Linked DNA regions of Rhodopseudomonas sp. BAL398. The protein of the gene in region 1 interacts with the protein of each later gene in a pairwise test. Links are inferred from orthologs where the notes say so. Each region holds a gene or a part of one and is shown in the gene's direction. Other genes may lie near its edges. The genes, in order: pepT and tpiA.

Region 1 (10,209 bases):
ATAGACATCGCCGGCCGGCACCTTGAAGCCTTCGGTATAGAGCTTGAAATGGTGGATCAGCGCTTCCATCGAGCGCTTCATCTCGCCACGGCGCGGCGGGAAGATCTTGTTGTCGTCGGTGGCGACCGGTCCCTGCCCGTCCGGAGCACGCAGCTTGGCGATGCACTGCTTCATGATGCGCACCGACTGGCGCATCTCTTCGACGCGCAGGCAGTAGCGGTCGTAGCAGTCACCGTTCTTGCCGATCGGAACGTCGAAATCCATCTCGGCGTAGCATTCATAGGGCTGCGCCTTGCGCAGATCCCAGGCGGCACCGGAGCCGCGCACCATCACGCCCGAGAAACCCCATTCCCAGGCCTGCGCCAGCGTCACCACGCCGATATCGACATTGCGCTGCTTGAAGATCCGGTTGTTGGTCAGCAGCGTCTCGAGGTCGTCGACGACCTGGATGAATGGGTCGCACCAGGCTTCGATGTCGTTGATCAGCTGCGGCGGCAGATCCTGGTGAACCCCGCCAATGCGGAAATAGGCCGCGTGCATCCGGCTGCCGGAAGCGCGCTCGTAGAACACCATCAGCTTTTCGCGTTCCTCGAACCCCCACAGCGGCGGGGTCAACGCGCCGACGTCCATCGCCTGGGTGGTGACGTTGAGCAGATGCGACAGGATGCGGCCGATTTCGCAATACAGCACTCGGATCAGCTGGGCGCGACGTGGCACCGGCAGGTCGAGCAGCTTCTCCGCCGCCAAACAGAACGCGTGCTCCTGATTCATCGGCGCGACGTAATCGAGCCGGTCGAAATAGGGAATCGCCTGCAGATAGGTCTTGTGCTCGATCAGCTTTTCGGTGCCGCGATGCAGCAGGCCGATATGCGGATCGACCCGCTCGACCACTTCGCCGTCGAGCTCCAGCACCAGCCGCAGCACGCCATGCGCCGCCGGATGCTGCGGTCCGAAATTGATGGTGAAGTTGCGCAACGGCGTTTCGATCATGACGCGGCTTCCGCTGCTGGGCGATGGGCGAATAGCAAATGGCGAGGGGTGGACATGGTCACGGCTTCACCTCCGCCTTCTCGTCGCCGGGAAGGATCGGATAGTCGGCACCCTCCCATGGCGACAGGAAATCGAATTTGCGGAATTCCTGGTTGAGCCGCACCGGCTCGTAGACCACGCGCTTTTCGTCGTCGTCGTAACGGACCTCGACAAAGCCCGACAGCGGGAAATCCTTGCGCAGCGGATGACCATCAAAGCCATAATCCGTCAGCAGCCGCCGCATGTCGGGATGGCCGGTGAAGATCACGCCGTAGAGGTCGTAGGCCTCGCGCTCGAACCAGTCGACGCCGGGAAACACCTCGATGATCGAGGGCACCTGGGTCGTCTCGCCGATCTCGGCGCGCAGCCGGACCCGGGCGTTCAGCGTCGGCGACAGGAAATGATAGACCAGATCGAAGCGCTGCTCGCGGCCCGGATAGTCGACCGCGGTGGCGTCGATGAAGCTGACGAACCGGCAGCGCGGATCGTCGCGCAGAAACGTCACCACCTCGACCACCTTGGCGGCCTCAATGGTCACCGTGAGCTGACCGAAATCAATCGAATGCCCAACCGCGGCGCCCGGAAGAGCACCAACAATTGTCTGACCTAGGGTATCGAGCCCAGCGTCGTCCATAGTTCAGCCTTTAGCGTTCGATGGTTCCGGTGCGCCGGATTTTCTTCTGCAGCAGCATCACGCCGTAGAGCAACGCTTCCGCCGTGGGCGGGCAACCGGGCACGTAGATGTCGATCGGAACGATGCGATCGCAGCCGCGCACCACGGCGTAGGAATAATGGTAATAGCCGCCGCCATTGGCGCAGGATCCCATCGAGATCACATAGCGCGGCTCCGGCATCTGATCGTAGACCTTGCGCAGCGCCGGCGCCATCTTGTTGGTCAGCGTGCCGGCCACGATCATCACGTCGGACTGCCTGGGAGAGGCGCGCGGCGCAAACCCGAATCGCTCGGCGTCGTAGCGCGGCATCGACATCTGCATCATCTCGACCGCGCAGCAGGCCAACCCGAAGGTCATCCACATCAGCGAGCCGGTGCGCGCCCAGGTAATCAGGTCGTCGGTCGCGGCGACAAAAAACCCCTTGTCCGCCAGCTCGTTGTTCACCTCGAGGAAATAAGGGTCGTTGGCCCCCACGGGCCTTCCGGTGCTGGGATCAATGATCCCGCTGGCCGGCCGCGACACCAATGGCTGCGCGCCAATCGGGGTCACCGAGGGTTTTTGTTGCAGGGGTGTCGACACTGGACTCAATCCCATTCCAGGGCGCCCTTCTTCCACTCATAGGCGAAGCCGACCGTCAGCACGCCGAGAAACACCATCATCGACCAGAAGCCGGCCACCCCCAGTTTCCCGAACGCCACCGCCCAGGGAAACAGGAACGCCACCTCAAGATCGAAGATGATAAACAATATGGCGACAAGGTAGAACCGCACGTCGAACTTCATGCGCGCATCGCTGAAAGCACTGAAGCCGCATTCATAAGCCGAGAGCTTCTCGGGGTCCGGCTGCTGAAATGCGAGGGCGAACGGCGCCACCAGCATGGCAAAGCTCAGCGCCGCGGCCACGACGATAAAGACAACAATTGGAAGATAATTCGGCAAAATACCGCTCATCGCCGATCCCCACCCTGCGTTTGTGCACTGCCGCAGATTCGTTGAACATTGGAATTATTCCGAGGCTTAGCGCAGCGCAACAGGCCGCGCAAGACAAGCGAAATTGACGCCATAATTGACAGGTAGACCTGACAATCTGGCCTTTCGGGTGGCTCCAACCGGCAGCCGCCACGAGCGCGTTCGAAGCAATGTTGTTCGGATGCCACAGGTGAAACCATTTCGCTGGTTTGACGAAACCATCCTGAAACACGAGCGGAGTAGACATCATCGCCAACAAAGGCGGCAAAGTCGCTTGGAGGCTCAGATGAACCACTCAATCCACTCGGCGGATCGTGCGACGCATTTGAAAATCGTGGTGATGGCCCTGGTCGCGGGGGTCGTGGTGGCGGGGCTTGGCATTTCGGCACGCAGCAGTGCTGACTTCAGCCAGAGCGCCCATGTCATCAAGGCGGGAAAGCAGATGACCGTGACCCGCGCGGAAAGCCCGGTAATTCGCTAGGTCAGAACTCCCCAAGGGGATCTCCCCAACTTGCGACGGCCGCCTTCGGGCGGCTTTTTGTTGACGCGCGGGCCATTACCCTGGGCGCCTGGTCGCCAGGCCGCCGCCGATCAAGATCCGTCGCTGCACGGCGCCTGGATTTTCGGCAGATCGGCCATGAGCATGAGATGAGGCGCCACGCCGGCGCGGCCTGCTCGCGCGCCCTTCTCCGAAGCGCTTCGATATCCGGGGATACATCACGAATCGCGCCCGTGCCCACCATGTCCACGTCGAAGCGTGATCATGCGGCGGGCGTAGCGGCAGGTATGAATGGGGGTAAATGCTTGAACCAGTTATAAAAACTGGCGCGAGAGACGGGACTCGAACCCGCGACCTCTGCCGTGACAGGGCAGCGCTCTAACCAACTGAGCTACTCCCGCGTGGATCGTGTGATCCCGCAGTGGGGTGGACATAAAGGGGCGCCACGACCAAGTCAAGCCGCACGACCAAGTCACGCCGGTTGCGGAAACCCCTTTGTGCCAGCTCTTTTCGCGGGGGCAATGTAAATAATAGGCTGTTTATAGGGAAAACAGCATGGTCATCGCCTCCCCGAATCGATTAAGCCCTGCTACGTCTTAGGTTCCTAAGCCACCAACAACCCGGAGGGCCAAATATGGCGAAGAAAGCAGTTGCGAAAACCGCAACGACTAAAGCCGCAACACCGACCACGGTGACCCTGAAGCATCTCGCAGCGGCGCTTGCCGAAGAGCACGAGCTGTCCAAGAAGCAGACCGAAGCCATTCTTGGCGACATGGTCGGCCGAATCACCAAGCACCTCAAGAAGGGCGAGCGGATCCGCATCGTCGGCCTCGGCATCCTCCAGGTCCGCAAGCGCGCCGCCCGGATGGGCCGCAACCCTGCCACCGGCGAAGCCATCCAGATCAAGGCCAGCAAGAAGGTCGCCTTCCGCGCCGCCAAGGAACTGAAGGAAGCCGTCTAGGCTTCCGCTTTCGATGAATTGACGTCATTCCGGGCGCTCGCGCCGCGGCCGCTTCGGAATGACGGATTTCGCGATGTGAATTTTGCGACGTGATGATCCTGAGACGCAGATCCTGCGCTCAGGACAGAGATTCGGCGGTTCAGCCTGTGACATCCCCGATCGGCTTCACCCACGGCGTCACCGCGCGATTCCTGCGCTATGTGACGATCGACACCCAGTCGGACCCGGAATCGCCGACCTGCCCATCCACAGACAAACAAAAACAGCTCGGCGCCCTGCTGGCTGAGGAGTTGCGCGCGCTCGGCCTCGCCGACGCCCATCTCGACGAATACGGCTATGTCTACGCCACGATTCCCGCCAACAGCGACAAGCAGGTCCCGGTGATCTGCTTCTGCTCGCATATGGACACCTCGCCCGACTGCTCGGGCGCCAACGTCAAGCCGCAGATCGTGACGGATTACCGCGGCGGCGATATCGTGCTGCCGGCCGATCCGACCCAGATCATTCGCGCCGCCGAGCATCCGGCGCTGGCCGACCAGATCGGCCATGACATCATCACCACCGACGGCACCACTTTGCTCGGCGCCGACAACAAGGCCGGCATCGCCGAGATCATGGACGCCGCCGAATTCCTGCTGAGCAACCCGCAGCTAAAGCACGGCACCATCAAGATCCTGTTCACCCCGGACGAGGAGATCGGCCGCGGCGTCGACAAGGTCGACCTCGCCAAGCTCGGCGCCGTTTTCGCCTATACGATCGACGGGGAGTCCGCCGGCAACATCGAGGACGAGACGTTCTCGGCCGATGGCGCGGTGATCACCATCGCAGGCGTCAGCGCCCATCCGGGCTTTGCCAAGGGCAAGATCGAGCACGCCATCAAGATCGCCGCCGCGATCGTCGAACGGCTGCCCAAGACCGGCTGCTCGCCGGAAACCACCGAGGGCCGCGAGGGATTTTTGCATCCGATCGGCATTTCGGGCGCGCTGGAACAGGCGACGCTGAGCTTCATCGTCCGCGATTTCACCGAAGCCGGTTTGCAGGAGAAGGAAGCGCTGCTGCGGCGAATCATCGATGAGGTGATGACGGCCTATCCGCGCTCCACGGCGCGGCTCGAGATCAAGCCGCAATACCGCAACATGAAAGAGGTGGTCGATCGCCACCCGGCGCTGGTCGCCAATGCAAGCGAGGCGATCCGCCGCGCCGGCCTCACCCCGGTGACCACCAGCATCCGCGGCGGCACCGACGGCTCCCGGCTGTCCTTCATGGGCCTGCCCTGCCCCAACATCTTCGCCGGCGAACACGCCTTCCATTCCCGGCTCGAATGGGTCAGCCGCCAGGACATGGAAAAGGCGGTGCAGACCATCGTGCATCTGGCGATGATCTGGGAAGAACGGGCGTGAGCGGCGGGTGGTAGGCGGCGACGGATTCGAACCGCCGACCCTCTCGGTGTAAACGAGATGCTCTAACCAGCTGAGCTAGCCGCCCTCGCCGCCTGTTTACTTCCGTCAGCACCGGCGATGCAAGCCATTCACCAAGACGCCGTCTGCGACCCAGCCCCACCGCCGTCACGGCGCGGTTCGGTCCCAGCCCGTGGGGCTGCCCGGCAAATGGTCGAAATCGCCGAGCCATGGTAGCACCGACTGGCACCAGATCTGCCGCGTCGGCGATAATTGCCGACGCTGCCGAATGCTGCCCCAGCGGATCACCCAATCGCCGGCCTCCGGGTCGGGGCCGGAGTTGAACACCGGAGTCCCGCATTCGGGACAGAAATGCTGCAGCCGGACCGCGCCGCTGTCCGCAGTCTTGGCGTAAGCCTTGGGTGTCCCAGTGATCCGAACGTTGGCGCGGTTGGTGCGCACGCTGATGCGAAACGCCGAGCTGCTGAAGGTCTGACAATCCGTGCAATGGCAGACCGACACAAGCTGCGGGTCGATGGTGGCGACGAAGCTGATCCGCCCACAATGACATTGGCCGTCAATTTCCATTCGATCCTCCGTTCCATCTCCAAAAAAAACGGCGCCCCGTGGGACGCCGTTGATGTCTTGAGGAGGCTCGGGCGCCTCAGTGGGCGGTCAGGCCGCCGGAGGCCTCGTCGGTGGCGTCGGGCTTCACCGGGACCGTGCTCGGCTCTTCCCAGACGATCGGCACCGGCGCCCGCACCAGGGCGTTGGCGATCACCTCGTCCATCCGGGCGACCGGGATGATGTTCAACCCGCCCTTGATGGCATCGGAGATCTCGGTGAGGTCCTTGGCGTTGTCCTCGGGGATCAGCACCGTCTTGATGCCGCCGCGGGCTGCCGCCAACAACTTCTCCTTCAGTCCGCCGATCGGCAGAACCCTGCCGCGCAGCGTGATTTCGCCGGTCATCGCGATGTCGTGCCGGATCGGAATGCCGGTCAGCACCGAGACGATCGTGGTCGCCATTGCCACACCGGCGGACGGACCGTCCTTCGGCGTCGCGCCCTCCGGGACGTGGACGTGGATGTCGCGCCGCTCGAAAGTCGGCGGTTCGACACCGAAGGTGATCGCGCGGGAGCGGACGTAGGACGCCGCCGCCGAGATCGATTCCTTCATCACGTCGCGCAGATTGCCGGTGACCGTCATGCGGCCCTTGCCGGGCATCATCACGCTTTCGATCGTCAGCAGCTCGCCGCCGACGTCGGTCCACGCCAGTCCAGTGACGACACCGACCTGGTCGTCCAGTTCGATCTCGCCATAGCGGTACTTCGGCACGCCGAGGAATTCCTCGAGCGACTTCTCGGTGACCTTCACGCTCTTCTTCTTCGAGAGCATCAGCTCCTTGACGGCCTTGCGGGCCAGCGTGGAGAGCTCGCGCTCGAGGTTACGAACACCGGCCTCGCGGGTGTAGCGCCGGATCATCAGCATCAAGGCGTCGTCGTCGATCGACCATTCCTTGGCGTTGAGGCCGTGCTTGGTCAGTGCGTTCGGGATCAGATGCTTGCGCGCGATCTCGACCTTCTCGTTCTCGGTGTAGCCGGCGATCCGGATGATCTCCATGCGGTCCATCAGCGGCCCCGGAATATTCAGGGTGTTGGCCGTGGTGATGAACATCACGCTGGAGAGGTCATAATCGACCTCCAGATAGTGATCGGCGAAGGTGCCGTTCTGCTCCGGGTCCAGCACCTCGAGCAGAGCCGAGGACGGATCGCCGCGGAAATCGGCGCCCATCTTGTCGATCTCGTCGAGCAGGAACAGCGGGTTCGAGGTCTTGGCCTTGCGCATCGACTGGATGATCTTGCCGGGCATCGAGCCGATATAGGTGCGGCGGTGACCGCGGATCTCGGCTTCGTCGCGCACGCCGCCGAGCGAGACGCGAACGAATTCGCGACCCGTCGCCTTGGCGATCGACTTGCCGAGCGAGGTCTTGCCGACGCCGGGCGGGCCGACCAGGCACAGGATCGGGCCGGTCAGCTTGTTGGCGCGGGACTGCACCGCCAGATACTCGACGATGCGGTCCTTGACCTTCTCAAGCCCGTAATGGTCGTTGTCCAGCACCGCCTGCGCGGCAGCCAGATCCTTCTTGACCTTCGACTTCTTGTTCCATGGAATCGACAGCAACCAGTCGAGATAGTTGCGAACCACGGTGGCTTCCGCCGACATCGGCGACATCTGCCGCAGCTTCTTCAGCTCGTGCTGGGCCTTCTCGCGGGCTTCCTTGGACAGCTTGGTCTTGACGATCTTCTCTTCCAGATCGGCCAACTCGTCGCGACCTTCGTCGTCGCCGAGTTCCTTCTGGATCGCCTTCATCTGCTCGTTGAGATAGTACTCGCGCTGGGTCTTCTCCATCTGCCGCTTGACGCGGCTGCGGATCCGCTTCTCGACCTGCAGCACCGAGATCTCGCTCTCCATCAGCCCCAGCACCTTCTCGAGGCGCGCGGTCACGGACAGCGTTTCCAGGATTCCCTGCCGATCGGCGATCTTGACCGCCAGATGCGACGCGACGGTGTCGCCGAGCTTGGCGAAATCGGTAATAGCCTGAACAACGCCAACGACTTCGGCAGAGATCTTCTTGTTCAGCTTGACGTAGCTTTCGAAGTCCGAGACGACCGAACGCGCCAGCGCTTCGGCCTCGACGCTGGTGGCGTCGGTATCGGCCAGCGCGACCGCCGTGGCTTCGTAATACTCGGCGCGATCGGTGTATTTCTCCACCTTGGCGCGATCGAGCCCTTCGACCAGCACCTTGACGGTGCCGTCGGGCAATTTCAGCAGCTGCAGCACGCTGGCGAGCGTGCCGATTTCGTAGATCGAGTCCGGCGTCGGATCATCGTCAGACGCATTTTTCTGCGTCGCCAGCATGATCAGAGCGTCGTTCTTCATGACCTCTTCAAGCGCTCGGATCGACTTTTCCCGACCGACGAACAGCGGCACGATCATATGAGGGAAAACGACGATGTCGCGAAGCGGCAGCACCGGGTAGGAGTGGCTTTCGCCGTGAACGATTGATGGCCGGGGTTTTGAGGCAGTCATGGCCGATTCCTTATTGTTGCGCCCCCTTGCACGCGGCTCGCCCGTTTGCGCCGCCGCCACAAGGTGCCAAGTTTACCGGCGCGTTCGGCCGACTCAGGCTCCACTCGTCCGGAATTGATGACGGCGAATCCTGGTAACGATTGTCATCGCCGAAGCATAAGGTGGCTATCGACCATGGGGGTGTCAAGTCAGGTGAAGCGCGCGGTTCTGCATGGTCGATTAGGGAGATACCGAGGTTCAGACTGCTGCCGAACCGGTCGGCAACAGTCTGTTTTGAACCGCCGTCACGCGCCGGATCAGGCGCTGGCGCTGCTCTCCGCGGCGCGATCGGTACGGTCGGCGTAGATGTAGAGCGGCCGGGCGGTGCCCTCGACCACTTCGCGCGAGATCACGACTTCTTCGACCCCTTCGAGGCCCGGAAGGTCAAACATGGTCTCAAGCAGAATGCTCTCCAGGATCGACCGCAACCCGCGGGCGCCGGTCTTGCGCTCGATCGCCTTGCGGGCCACCGCGCCGAGCGCTTCGTCGGCGAAGGTCAGCTCGATGTTTTCCATCTCGAACAGCCGCTGATACTGCTTGACCAGCGCGTTCTTCGGGTCGGTCAGGATCTTCTTCAGCGAGGCTTCGTCCAGATCCTCGAGCGTCGCCACCACCGGCAGACGACCGACGAATTCCGGGATCAGCCCATACTTCAAGAGATCTTCAGGTTCGACGTGGCGGAAGATTTCGCCGGTGCGGCGATCTTCCGGCGCCAGAACCTGCGCCGCAAAGCCGATCGAGGTCGAGCGACCGCGTGCGGAGATGATCTTCTCGAGGCCGGAGAACGCGCCACCGCAGATGAACAGGATGTTGGTGGTGTCGACCTGCAGGAATTCCTGCTGCGGATGCTTGCGGCCGCCCTGCGGCGGGACCGACGCCACGGTGCCTTCCATGATCTTCAACAGCGCCTGCTGCACACCCTCGCCCGACACGTCGCGGGTGATCGAGGGATTGTCCGACTTGCGCGAGATCTTGTCGATTTCGTCGATATAGACGATGCCGCGCTGCGCCCGCTCGACATTGTAGTCGGCCGACTGCAGCAGCTTCAGGATGATGTTTTCGACGTCCTCGCCGACATAGCCGGCTTCGGTCAGCGTGGTGGCATCCGCCATCGTGAACGGCACGTCGAGGATCCGCGCCAGCGTCTGCGCCAGCAGCGTCTTGCCCGAGCCGGTCGGCCCGATCAGCAGGATGTTGGACTTCGCCAATTCGACGTCGTTGTGCTTGGTCTGGTGATTGAGCCGCTTGTAGTGGTTGTGCACCGCGACCGAGAGAACCTTCTTGGCGTGGTTCTGGCCGATGACATAATCATCGAGAACCTTGCAGATTTCCTTCGGGGTCGGAATGCCGTCGCGCGACTTCACCAGCGAGGATTTGTTCTCCTCGCGAATGATGTCCATGCACAGTTCCACGCATTCATCGCAGATGAATACCGTGGGTCCGGCAATCAGTTTGCGGACCTCGTGCTGGCTCTTTCCACAAAACGAGCAGTAGAGGGTGTTCTTGGAGTCGCTCGTACCGACCTTACTCATTTCAGTCTCCGTCCGCCGT
Region 2 (10,141 bases), 180 kb from region 1 along the record:
GTGAAAGCGGACCGCGAATTCGCGCTGGCATCGGCCTCATTGCGTCAGGCCTTGCAGGACCTGCCTGAATTGGCGGAGATCTCCAAGAACGTCATGTTCGAGGAAACCCCGCTCGGGCTTAATCTGGAACTCACAGATCAGGACGGGCGTCCGATGTTTCCGGACGGCTCGTTCGTGCCCTATCCGCGCACCACGTTGCTGATCCAGAAACTGGCCGCGCCGTTGCGGGCGACGGCGTTGCGGATATCGATCACCGGGCATACTGCGGCCGGTCTGGTGCCCGCCTATAGCGATTACGACGGCTTCGATCTATCGACCAACCGCGCCAATGCGGTGCGCCAGATTTTGAAACGCGAGGGGTTGCCGGCCAGTCATATTCTGTCGGTGGCCGGCAAGGCCGATGGCGAACCGCTGTTTCCCGACGCGCCGATGCTGGCGGCGAACCGCCGGGTTACGATCAGTCTGATGCGGGAAAATCCGCCGCTGCCGCCCGACCTGAAGCCGTAATACCAGCAGTCATACGAAGCGCTCATATCATGGCCGGCAGCATTCGGGCGCGGGCCGGCGGCCCACGCCCGAAGCGACGTCACGTCAACGCGCGATTACGCTTTGCTCTCGACCGCGATCCGCTTCGCCTTGCTGGCCGCCTGCTCGACCTTGGGCAGGGTTACGGTGAGCACGCCGTTCTTGAAGGTCGCGCTGACCTTGTCCTCGGCGACCTGGTAGTCCAGCGGAATCCGGCGTTCGAACCGGCCATAGAACCGTTCGCTGAACTGCCGGTCCTTGTCGCTGGTCTCGGAGCTCTTCTCGCCGCGTAGCGTCAGATATCCGTCATCGAGCAGGACCTCGATATCCTTGTCCTCGAGGCCCGGGACCTCGGCGGAGACCTGCAGCTCCTTGTCGTTGTCGGTGATCTCCAGCTTCGGCCAGCCGGTGCCGAGCGGCGCCAGCCGAGTAAGCGGGGTGGGCACGTCGAAGCCGCGAAACACGTCGTCGAACAGACGGTTCATTTCGCGGTGTAGCGACAGGAACGGATCGCTGCTTTCGCCATAACGGGCGAGCGGTTGCGTATTCCGGCTCCAGGGGATGATGTCACGCATGTTCATGGAAGCCTCCAACTCCAATCGTTAAAATTGCAAAGCGGGCCCGCGCCATGCGGGCGCGCCCGTTGATTTGGGAGCGACCGGCGCGCCGTCAAGATCCGTTGTGGCGGGATCAGCCGTGGCGGTGAAAAATTTTCACGGCGACTCTTGAAACGCAAAAACCGGCTTCCTAATTTGCCGCCGTCCCCTTGGAAAGGAGTAGTTCGGGAGGCCGCTATGGATATCATGACGACGCAACGACCGATTGATCATGCCGTGCTTGACCCAGCCGTGTCGGCTTATGACCATCCGGATCAGGTACTACGCGACGACGCGTTGACCATTACGCAGAAGCGCGGCATCCTCGCCTCATGGGCCTGTGATGCCAACGCGGTGGAGTCGCAGCCCTGGCTGCGGTTGATACCGGGGGCCGGCAAGGCGGTGCCGCTGAGTGCGATCCTCGACGCATTGCGGCGCCTCGACGAGCGCGATCCGCCGCCCCGCGGCGGCGCCGCGATCCGGCTGCGCAGCGCGAACCCCGGCGCGGAGGAGTTCACCGCGCCGACGATGATCCATCAGTATCCGAGGAGAGGCCATGGTCTGGCGAAACGTCGACATCCCGTTCGATCCATTGTGCTGCCCGAATTGCGGCGCGCGGATGCGGCTCGCGCGGATAGATGCGCGGCCGGTGCGGCGCTTCGAGGAGTTCGAACGCCACATCTATCGTTGCGATGATTGCGCCAATATCAGCCGCTTCGTAATCGACAAGCAGAGCTGGGCGGAACGGCGCTCGGCGTAGCGCCGGCCGCCCGGATATCAGACCTCCGGCGTGGCCGGCGAGGGGGCTTCGGTCGACTCGCCGGCTGCGGCGCGTGCCGGCATGTCCAGAGCCAGTCGCTGCACCGCGATGATCTCCTTGATCCATTGCCGCTTGGAATGGGCCGGAAAGCCGCCCCAGACCGAACCGGGCGGAACGTCGTTCATCACCGACGCACGCGCCGCAAGCTTGGCGCCCTTGCCGATGGTGACGTGGGGAATCGCCGCGACGCGGCCGCCGAGCACGACGAAATCCTCCAGCGTGACACTGCCGCTGAGACCCGTCTGCGAAACGATGATGCAGTAGCGGCCGATCACGCAATTGTGGCCGATCTGGCAAAGATTATCGATCTTGGTGCCTTCGCCGATCACGGTGTCGCGAATGCCGCCGCGATCGACTCTTGTGCCCGAGCCGATTTCGACGTCGTTGTGGATCACCACCATGCCGACCTGCGGCACCTTGACGTGGCCGCTGGCGCCGGAGACGTAGCCGAAACCGTCCTGGCCGATCTGGGTGCCGGGATGCAGGATGACGCGATCGCCGATTTCGGAATGGATCACGGTGGAGCAGGGGCCGATGGCGCAGTCGACGCCGATCCGGACATGCGGCCCGATCACCGCATTGGCGCCGATCAGCGTGCCGGCGCCGATCTCGGCGCGCGGGCCGATCACCGCACCGGGGTCGACGGTGACGCCGGCGCCGAGCTTGGCGGACGGATGCACATGGGCGCCGGGCGCGATGCCGACGGTGCCGAACACCGAGGTCGGACGCAGCGACGACGGATAGAGTTTGCGCGCCACCGCGACGAAGGCCTCATAGGGCTTGCGGACCTGCAGCACCACGGCGCCGGCGGGTGCCTGACCGGCGAAGCGTTGCGTGGTCAGCACCGCGCCGGCCTTGCTCGCCGGCAGTTGAGTGGCGAATTTGGAATCCGCGATGAAGGTGAGGTCGTCGGGCCCGGCCAGATCGACCGGGGCGACGTCGGTGAAAACCCGGCCGAGGTCGGCGTCGCCCAGCGCTTCCGCGCCGGTGATGGCAATGATGTCTGCGACGCTCAACGGCGTCGCGTCGGCGAAAAACCCGGTTCCCTTCACGTCATGTCCTCCGGCTAGGCCAAGTCGGCGATGTAGTGGCCGGACTTGCCGCCCTTCTTCTCGACCAGATGAATGCCTTCGATCCGCACGCCGCGCTCGACCGCCTTGATCATGTCGTAGATCGTCAGGCACGCCACCGACACCGCGGTCAGGGCTTCCATTTCCACGCCGGTCTGGCCGGAGAGCTTGGCGGTGGCGCGGACGATGCAGCCCGGCAGCTTGGCGTCGGTGGTAATGTCGACGGTGACCTTCGACAGCGCCAGCGGATGGCACAGCGGAATCAGGTCGGCGGTGCGTTTCGACGCCATGATGCCGGCGATCCGCGCCGTTCCCAGCACGTCGCCCTTCTTGGCGTTGCCCTTGACGATCAAGGCCAGCGTCGCCTTGCTCATCACCACGCGGCCTTCGGCCACCGCGATCCGTTCGGTCGCGGCTTTCTCCGACACGTCGACCATCCAGGCTTCGCCCGAATTGGCGATATGGGTGAGGGCGGGCGTGGGTGTCTTCGAGGATTTTTTCGAGGATGTCGTCTTGGATTTCTTGCTCATGGGCCTATCAGGTTCCGGTTGCGCGGACGCCGTCGCGGCGCGCCAGCAGCGCCCGGGTCGCCGCCGCGACGTCTTGCTGGCGCATCAGGCTTTCGCCGACCAGAAAGGTGTTGATTCCGACGCGGCCGAGCCGCGCCAGATCGTCGGGCGTGAACACGCCGCTCTCGCCGACCATCAGCCGATCCTTGGGGATCAACGGCGCCAGCGCCTCGCTGGTGGCGAGCGTCACCTCGAAGCTGCGCAGATTGCGGTTGTTGACGCCGATCATCGGCGAGCGAAGTTGCAGCGCCCGCTGCAACTCGTCGCGGTCATGGATCTCGAGCAGCACATCCATGCCGAGCGCGATCGCCGTATCCTCGATGTCGCGCGCGGCGGCATCATCGAGTGCCGCCATGATGATCAGGATGCAGTCGGCGCCATGGGCGCGGGCTTCGACCACCTGGTAGGTGTCGTAGATGAAATCCTTGCGCAGCACCGGCAGCGAGACGGCCGCGCGCGCCGCCACCATGAAGTCGAGATGGCCCTGAAACGACGGCGTGTCGGTCAGCACCGACAGGCAGGCTGCGCCGCCTTGCTCGTAAGCGCGCGCCAATGTCGGCGGATCGAAATCGGCCCGGATCAATCCCTTCGACGGCGACGCCTTCTTGATCTCGGCGATCAAAGCGCTGTCGCCGGCGGCGAGCTTTTGCCGGATCGCGCTGACAAAACCGCGCGGCGGCGACGCGGTCTTTGCCGCGGCCTCGAGTTCGGCGAGCGGGCGCGCGCGTTTGGCGGCGGCGATTTCCTCGCGCTTATAGGCTTCGATCCGGGTCAGGATGTCAGACAAGGCAATCTCCTCAGGCCGGCGCGTTGGAGACCGCGATCAATTGCTGCAGCCGCGCCGCCGCCGCACCACCATCGAGCGCCGCGGTGCCGAGCGCCACGCCTTGCTTGAGATCGCTGGCCCGTCCGGCCACGATCAGCGCCGCCGCGGCATTCAATAGCGCGACGTCCCGATAGGCGCTGGGCTTGCCCTCGAGCACGCCGCGCAATGCCGCCGCATTGGCTTCGGCATCGCCGCCCTTGAGCGCGTCGGCGCCGGCGCGCGGCAGCCCGGCGTCTTCCGGCGTCACCTCGAAGGTGCGGATATTGCCGTTCTCAAGTGCCGCCACGAAGGTCGGGCCGGAGAGGGTGATTTCGTCGAGCCCGTCGGAGCCGTGAACCACCCAGGCGGCCTCGGAACCGAGATTTTTCAGCACCTGCGCCAGCGGCTGCACCCATTGGCGCGAAAACACCCCGACCATCTGGTGCCTGACGCCGGCCGGATTGGACAGCGGACCGAGCAGATTGAAGATCGTGCGGGTGGCGAGTTCGACTCTTGTCGGGCCGACATTCTTCATCGCCGGATGATGGGTCGGTGCGAACATGAAGCCGATCCCGGCTTCGGCGACGCAGCGCCCGACCTGGTCCGGGTTAATGTCGATCTTGACGCCGAGCGCGTTCAGCACGTCCGCGGCGCCGGATTTCGATGACAGCGCACGGTTGCCGTGCTTGGCGACCGTCACGCCGCAGCCTGCGAGGATGAAGGCGGCGCAGGTCGAGACATTGACCGAGCCGGAGCCGTCGCCGCCGGTGCCGACCACATCCACCGCATCGGGTGGCGCGTCCACGGTCAGCATCTTGGCGCGCATCGCCGACACCGCCCCGGTGATCTCGTCGACGGTCTCGCCGCGCACCCGCAGCCCCATCAGCAGCGCGCCCATCTGCGATGGGGTGGCTTCACCCGACATCATCGCGTCGAAGGCGCCCGCCGCCTCGTCGCGCGACAGCGTCGCCCCGGTGGCGACTTTTCCGATAATCGCTTTGAAGTCTTTCATGTCCCACTTTCGGCAACCGGAACGACGACCCAATCCGTCGTCAATTGGTCGCCGCCCCCGTCACCTGTGCCACCGCGGTCTCGTTGATCGTCGTGCCGATCTGGTTTTCCAGTCGGGCAATATACTGACCGACCTGTTCATCGCCCATCCGGCGGATCAACGTCTCTTTCAACTTCTTCACCTCTTCGGAGGCCATGTCGACCTGCGGCACGACGATGTCGGTCACCTGGAATACGAACCACTCCTCGCCACCATCGCCCTGGGTCTGGCTGATGCCGTCCTTGGCGGTACGGAATGCGGCCGCGATGACGCTGGCGGGGACTCCAGGTGCGGTGGTTTCGCGCTTCAGGCCGGTGGCGGTCTCGAGCTTGACGCCGGCGGCGGTCGCCGCGTCGGCGAGCTTGCCGTTCGGGCCGAGCTTTTGCACGATCTCGGCGGCCTTGGTACGCAGCCGGCTGGTCACCTGGGCTTCGCGCCAGCGCGCCTCGACCTGGTCCTTGACCTCGTCAAGGGGCCGCTCGCGGGACGGCGTCACGCCGAGCACGTCGAACCAGACATAGCCGCCGTTCAGCGCCAGCGTTTCGTTGTCGACGCCGACATCGCTGGCGAACGCCGCGGTGGCGAGGTCAAGCCCCTTCGGAATGGCGGCAACCGGCTGGCCGTCGGGGCCGCGACCGGAACGGTCGATGGCATCGATGGTGACCGGCGTCAGGCCCAATTGCTTTGCGGCTTCGATCACGCTGGCGCCGCCGCCGCGGGCGTCTTCCATCTTGTTGTGGAGATCCTGGACTTTGGCGCGCGCCCGATCGATCGCGATCTCGCGCTTGATCTTCTGCGCCACGCTCTCATAGCTCGGCTGGATGCCCGGCTCGATCTTGCCGATCTTCACCAGGACGGTGCCGAAGCGACCCTTGATCGGCTGGCTGATGCCGTCGGCGGGAAGCGCGAAGGCCGCATTGGCAACCGCCGGATCGAGCATTTCGGACTTGCTGATCAATCCGAGGTCGACGTCGGACGGCTTCAGGCCGCGCTCTTTCGCCAGATCGGCGAATGACAGGCCGCCATCAAGCCGGGTGCGGGCCGCCTGCGCCTCTTCGCCATTCGGAAACACGATCTGCGAAATCTCGCGCTTCTCGGGGGTTGCCAGCTGCTCGCGACGCTCCTCAAATACTTTCTTGGCATCGGCGTCGGACACGTCGCTCCATGTCGCGATGGCTTCCGGTGTCACGGCGACGAAGGACACCTTGCGGTATTCGGGCGCCCGGAACTGAGCCTTGTGCTCGTCGTAATAGCCGGCCAGCGCCTCTGACGACGGTGGCTCGATGGTACCGACCTGGGCGGCGCCAAGCTTCAGATAGGCGATGCTGCGCTGTTCGTCCTGGTACCGGCTCATCGCTTCAAGCTGGGTCTTGCTCGGCTCCAGCCCGTCCAGAATGGTGCCGGCGATTTGCCGCCGCAGCGCCACCTTGTGCTGCTCGGCGAGATAGCGCTGCTCGGAATAGCCGAATTGCCGAATCGCCTGCTGGAACCGCGCCGGATCGAAGGCCCCGTTGGTGCCCTTGAAATTCGGGTCGCTCAGAATCGTCCGCATGGTGTCGGCGTCGGATTGGCCTAATCCCAGCCTGCGGGCGTTCTCGTCCAACGCCGCCTCGGCGATCACCTGCTGCAGGACCTGACGGTCCAGACCGAAGGCGCGCGCCTGATCCTGGGTCAGGGGGCGACCGAACTGGCGGCCGATCTGCTGCAGCCGATCGGTGTAGATCTGACGGAACTGCTCGGTCGAAATCTCCGTATCGCCGACTTTGGCCAGCGTCGACTGCCCGAAGCCGCGGAAAATATCCGCGATTCCCCACACCGCGAAGCTGAGGATCAACACCCCCATCACGGTGCCCATTATGATCTTGCCAACCCAATTGGATGAGGCTTTGCGGATTCCTCGAAGCATGGAGTCACTTTTTTGCAGGAGGGAACCGGCCGCGCCCAAAGCGGAGTGTGCAAGTTGGCGTCGCCGGCTTGAGGAACCATCATAAAGTGGCAACCGTCAGGTCGCAACCTGCGCGGCGACCGCCGATGGGTTCAGTTGCCAATGCGTCGCACGAATCGCGGAACTATTTCCGTGGCTTGACCCTTGTCTCGCAGCGCCCACCTTGGTTGCCGCGCGAACCTTGGTTCGCCACAATCTTCTTCCGCGCCATCAGGTAAGACCCAGGATTTGACGATGAAGGTGACTATTTCGCGCCTGTTCGACAATGTCGTCGACGCACAGCACGCAATTTTTCGGCTGGAGCAGGCCGGTGTCGATGAGGCCGACATTAGTCTGGTCGCCAACAATTCCGAGAAATATTTCGCGCCGGATTATGGCTCGGCGGCCGGCAAGGGTGCGGCGGTGGGAGCCGCTTTCGGCGGGTTCGGCGGAATGCTTGCCGGGTTGGGGATGCTGCTGGTGCCGGGCTTCGAGGCTGTGGTTGAGGCGGGCTGGTTTGCCGCCGCTGCGACGGGGGCATTGGTTGTTGGTGTCGCGGGCGGCTTGATCGGGATCGTCGCCGAGGCTGGAATCGCGACCAATCAGGCTGAAATCTGCGCCAAGAGCATTCGCCGCGGCGGTAGCCTGGTCAGCGTCCGCGTGGAAAGGTCGGACAGGCGCCGCTATGAAGCGGTGCTTGATCCGGCTGCCGAGAAATCGAAGGGCAGGGATGGTGACGCGCCCGCGACCCCCGATTCGTCCCAAGCCCGGAAAGAGCGCGAACCAAGTCTGCGCTGATTCGGCCTGGGGGAAGGGGATATCCGCGCGCCGCGCCCTTGAGCATCGTCAGCGGCTCTGCTAGCGCAGCAGTTCCATTCCCAGTGAGAGTTGATCCCATGCCCGCCATTCGTCCGCTGATTGCCGGAAACTGGAAGATGAATGGCCTGCGCGCCTCGCTGTCGGAATTCGACGCGATGATGACCGGGGCCAAGCTGTTGCCCGACACGGTCGAACTGCTGGTTTGCCCGCCGGCGACCCTGGTCACCAGCTTCGCCCAGAAGCTGGCGAGCCTGGCGCAACCCCGTGCGGTACCGTTTTCGATCGGCGCGCAAGATTGTCATGCCGATGCCTCCGGCGCGCATACCGGCGATATTTCCGCCGAAATGCTGGCGGATGCCGGTGCCAGCACCATTATCGTCGGACATTCCGAACGCCGCGCCGACCATAACGAGACCGACGCCATCGTCAGGCTGAAGGCGCAGGCGGCGTGGCGGGCCGGCCTGGTGGCGATCGTCTGCGTCGGCGAGACCCAGGGCGAGCGCGACGCCGGCCACACGCTGGACGTCGTCGCGGGCCAGCTTGCCGGATCGTTGCCGGATAGCGCCACTGCCAGCAATGTCGTGGTGGCCTATGAGCCGGTTTGGGCGATCGGCACCGGCCGAACGCCCACGACGGCTGACGTCGCCGAAGTCCATGGCTTTATCCGCGCGGGTCTGGAACAGCGGTTTGGCGCCGCGGGCACTGCGATCCGCATCCTGTATGGCGGCTCGGTCAAGCCCTCCAATGCCAAGGAATTGATGGCGGTGCCGCATGTCAACGGCGCGCTGGTCGGCGGCGCCAGCCTGAAAGCGGTCGACTTCCTTGCGATCGCCACCGGGTGCCCTTAACTGTTGGCCTTCGGTATCGAGGCGATTAACCACAACAGGCAGCCGGTGCCGAACCTGCGGGGGTGACAATCCCCCGTTGGATCGTGTAGACACCGCGCGACTTCAACATCCCGCAAGCCTGTCGAGCAGCCACCCGCCGGCGTGGACCTTGGTGGCCTTGGGTTTGCGACGGAAGGGTACAATGCAGACTGTCATTACCGTGATCCACCTGATGTTCGTCGCGACGTTGATCGGCGCGGTGCTGGTGCAAAAATCCGAAGGCGGCGGCCTGGGCGTCGGCGGCGGCGGCGGTGGCGGCTTCATGTCGAGCCGAGGCACGGCGAACCTGCTCACCCGCACCACCGCGGTTCTGGCGGTCGGCTTTTTCATCACCAGCCTGTTGCTGTCATGGCTGGCGAGCTACGACCGCAAGCCCACGTCAATTCTCCCCACCTCGAGCCCGACGACGCAATCGCAGCCCGCCACGCCGGCGCCGCCGCTGTCCGAAGGCGGCGGCTTGCTCGACTCGCTGAAGAAGGCCGATCAGCAACAGAATCAGCAGGCCCCGGCGGTCCCGCAGGCGCCACGTTCGCAATAAACTTTGCGGCTATGCATTGCGAAACCTGATGGGTTACATCAGGTTTCGTTTGCAACCGTTTGAAACTGATATCGTTTCAAAGTCACCCATAGACATCTCTTCATCCGGCCGTCCGCACCGATTCGTTTTGCGAATCGGTGCCGGGGGCCTTAAAGGTTAAGTCCCATGGCGCGGTATATCTTCATCACCGGCGGCGTGGTCTCCTCGCTTGGCAAGGGTTTGGCATCGGCGGCACTCGGCGCGCTGCTGCAGGCGCGCGGCTATAAGGTCCGGCTGCGCAAGCTCGATCCCTATCTCAATCTCGACCCCGGAACGATGTCGCCCTATCAGCATGGCGAAGTGTTCGTCACCGATGACGGCGCCGAGACCGACCTCGACCTCGGCCATTACGAGCGCTTCACCGGGCGCCCGGCGACCAAGGCCGACAACATCACCACCGGCCGGATCTATCAGGACATCCTGACCAAGGAGCGCCGCGGCGATTATCTCGGCGCCACCATCCAGGTGATCCCACACGTCACCAATGCGATCAAGGAA

The links.
Region 2: the proteins of pepT (region 1) and tpiA interact in binary tests that used the Escherichia coli proteins (3 or more experiments, as listed by UniProt). The link is inferred for Rhodopseudomonas sp. BAL398 from one-to-one orthologs.

Annotation. Positions count from the first base shown.
Region 1 is NZ_CP133111.1:1,123,774-1,133,982, reverse strand. What follows is about bases 3,534-6,404. They hold pepT (peptidase T), read left to right. Parts: upstream 3,534-4,277; coding sequence 4,278-5,531; downstream 5,532-6,404. Other genes in these bases: lon (endopeptidase La), read right to left, coding at 6,193-6,404; RBJ75_RS05270 (GFA family protein), read right to left, coding at 5,697-6,116; RBJ75_RS05285 (HU family DNA-binding protein), read left to right, coding at 3,805-4,131. Outside these bases: RBJ75_RS05315 (NADH-quinone oxidoreductase subunit D), read right to left, coding at 1-990; RBJ75_RS05310 (NADH-quinone oxidoreductase subunit C), read right to left, coding at 1,049-1,663; RBJ75_RS05305 (NuoB/complex I 20 kDa subunit family protein), read right to left, coding at 1,674-2,297; RBJ75_RS05300 (NADH-quinone oxidoreductase subunit A), read right to left, coding at 2,288-2,653; RBJ75_RS05295 (hypothetical protein), read left to right, coding at 2,958-3,152; more of lon, read right to left, coding at 6,405-8,619; ATP-dependent Clp protease ATP-binding subunit ClpX, read right to left, coding at 8,916-10,190. UniProt on the Escherichia coli protein: Cleaves the N-terminal amino acid of tripeptides.
Region 2 is NZ_CP133111.1:1,303,269-1,313,409, reverse strand. Bases 7,339-10,141 are described here. They hold tpiA (triose-phosphate isomerase), read left to right. Parts: upstream 7,339-8,256; coding sequence 8,257-9,027; downstream 9,028-10,141. Other genes in these bases: RBJ75_RS06200 (CTP synthase), read left to right, coding at 9,770-10,141; secG (preprotein translocase subunit SecG), read left to right, coding at 9,209-9,604; RBJ75_RS06215 (hypothetical protein), read left to right, coding at 7,616-8,158; RBJ75_RS06220 (SurA N-terminal domain-containing protein), read right to left, coding at 7,339-7,342. Also shown: RBJ75_RS06255 (flagellar motor protein MotB), read left to right, coding at 1-507; RBJ75_RS06250 (Hsp20/alpha crystallin family protein), read right to left, coding at 603-1,106; RBJ75_RS06245 (hypothetical protein), read left to right, coding at 1,320-1,817; lpxD (UDP-3-O-(3-hydroxymyristoyl)glucosamine N-acyltransferase), read right to left, coding at 1,899-2,993; cyclic pyranopterin monophosphate synthase MoaC, read right to left, coding at 3,008-3,541; indole-3-glycerol phosphate synthase TrpC, read right to left, coding at 3,549-4,367; trpD (anthranilate phosphoribosyltransferase), read right to left, coding at 4,378-5,397; more of RBJ75_RS06220, read right to left, coding at 5,438-7,338. UniProt on the Escherichia coli protein: Involved in the gluconeogenesis. Catalyzes stereospecifically the conversion of dihydroxyacetone phosphate (DHAP) to D-glyceraldehyde-3-phosphate (G3P).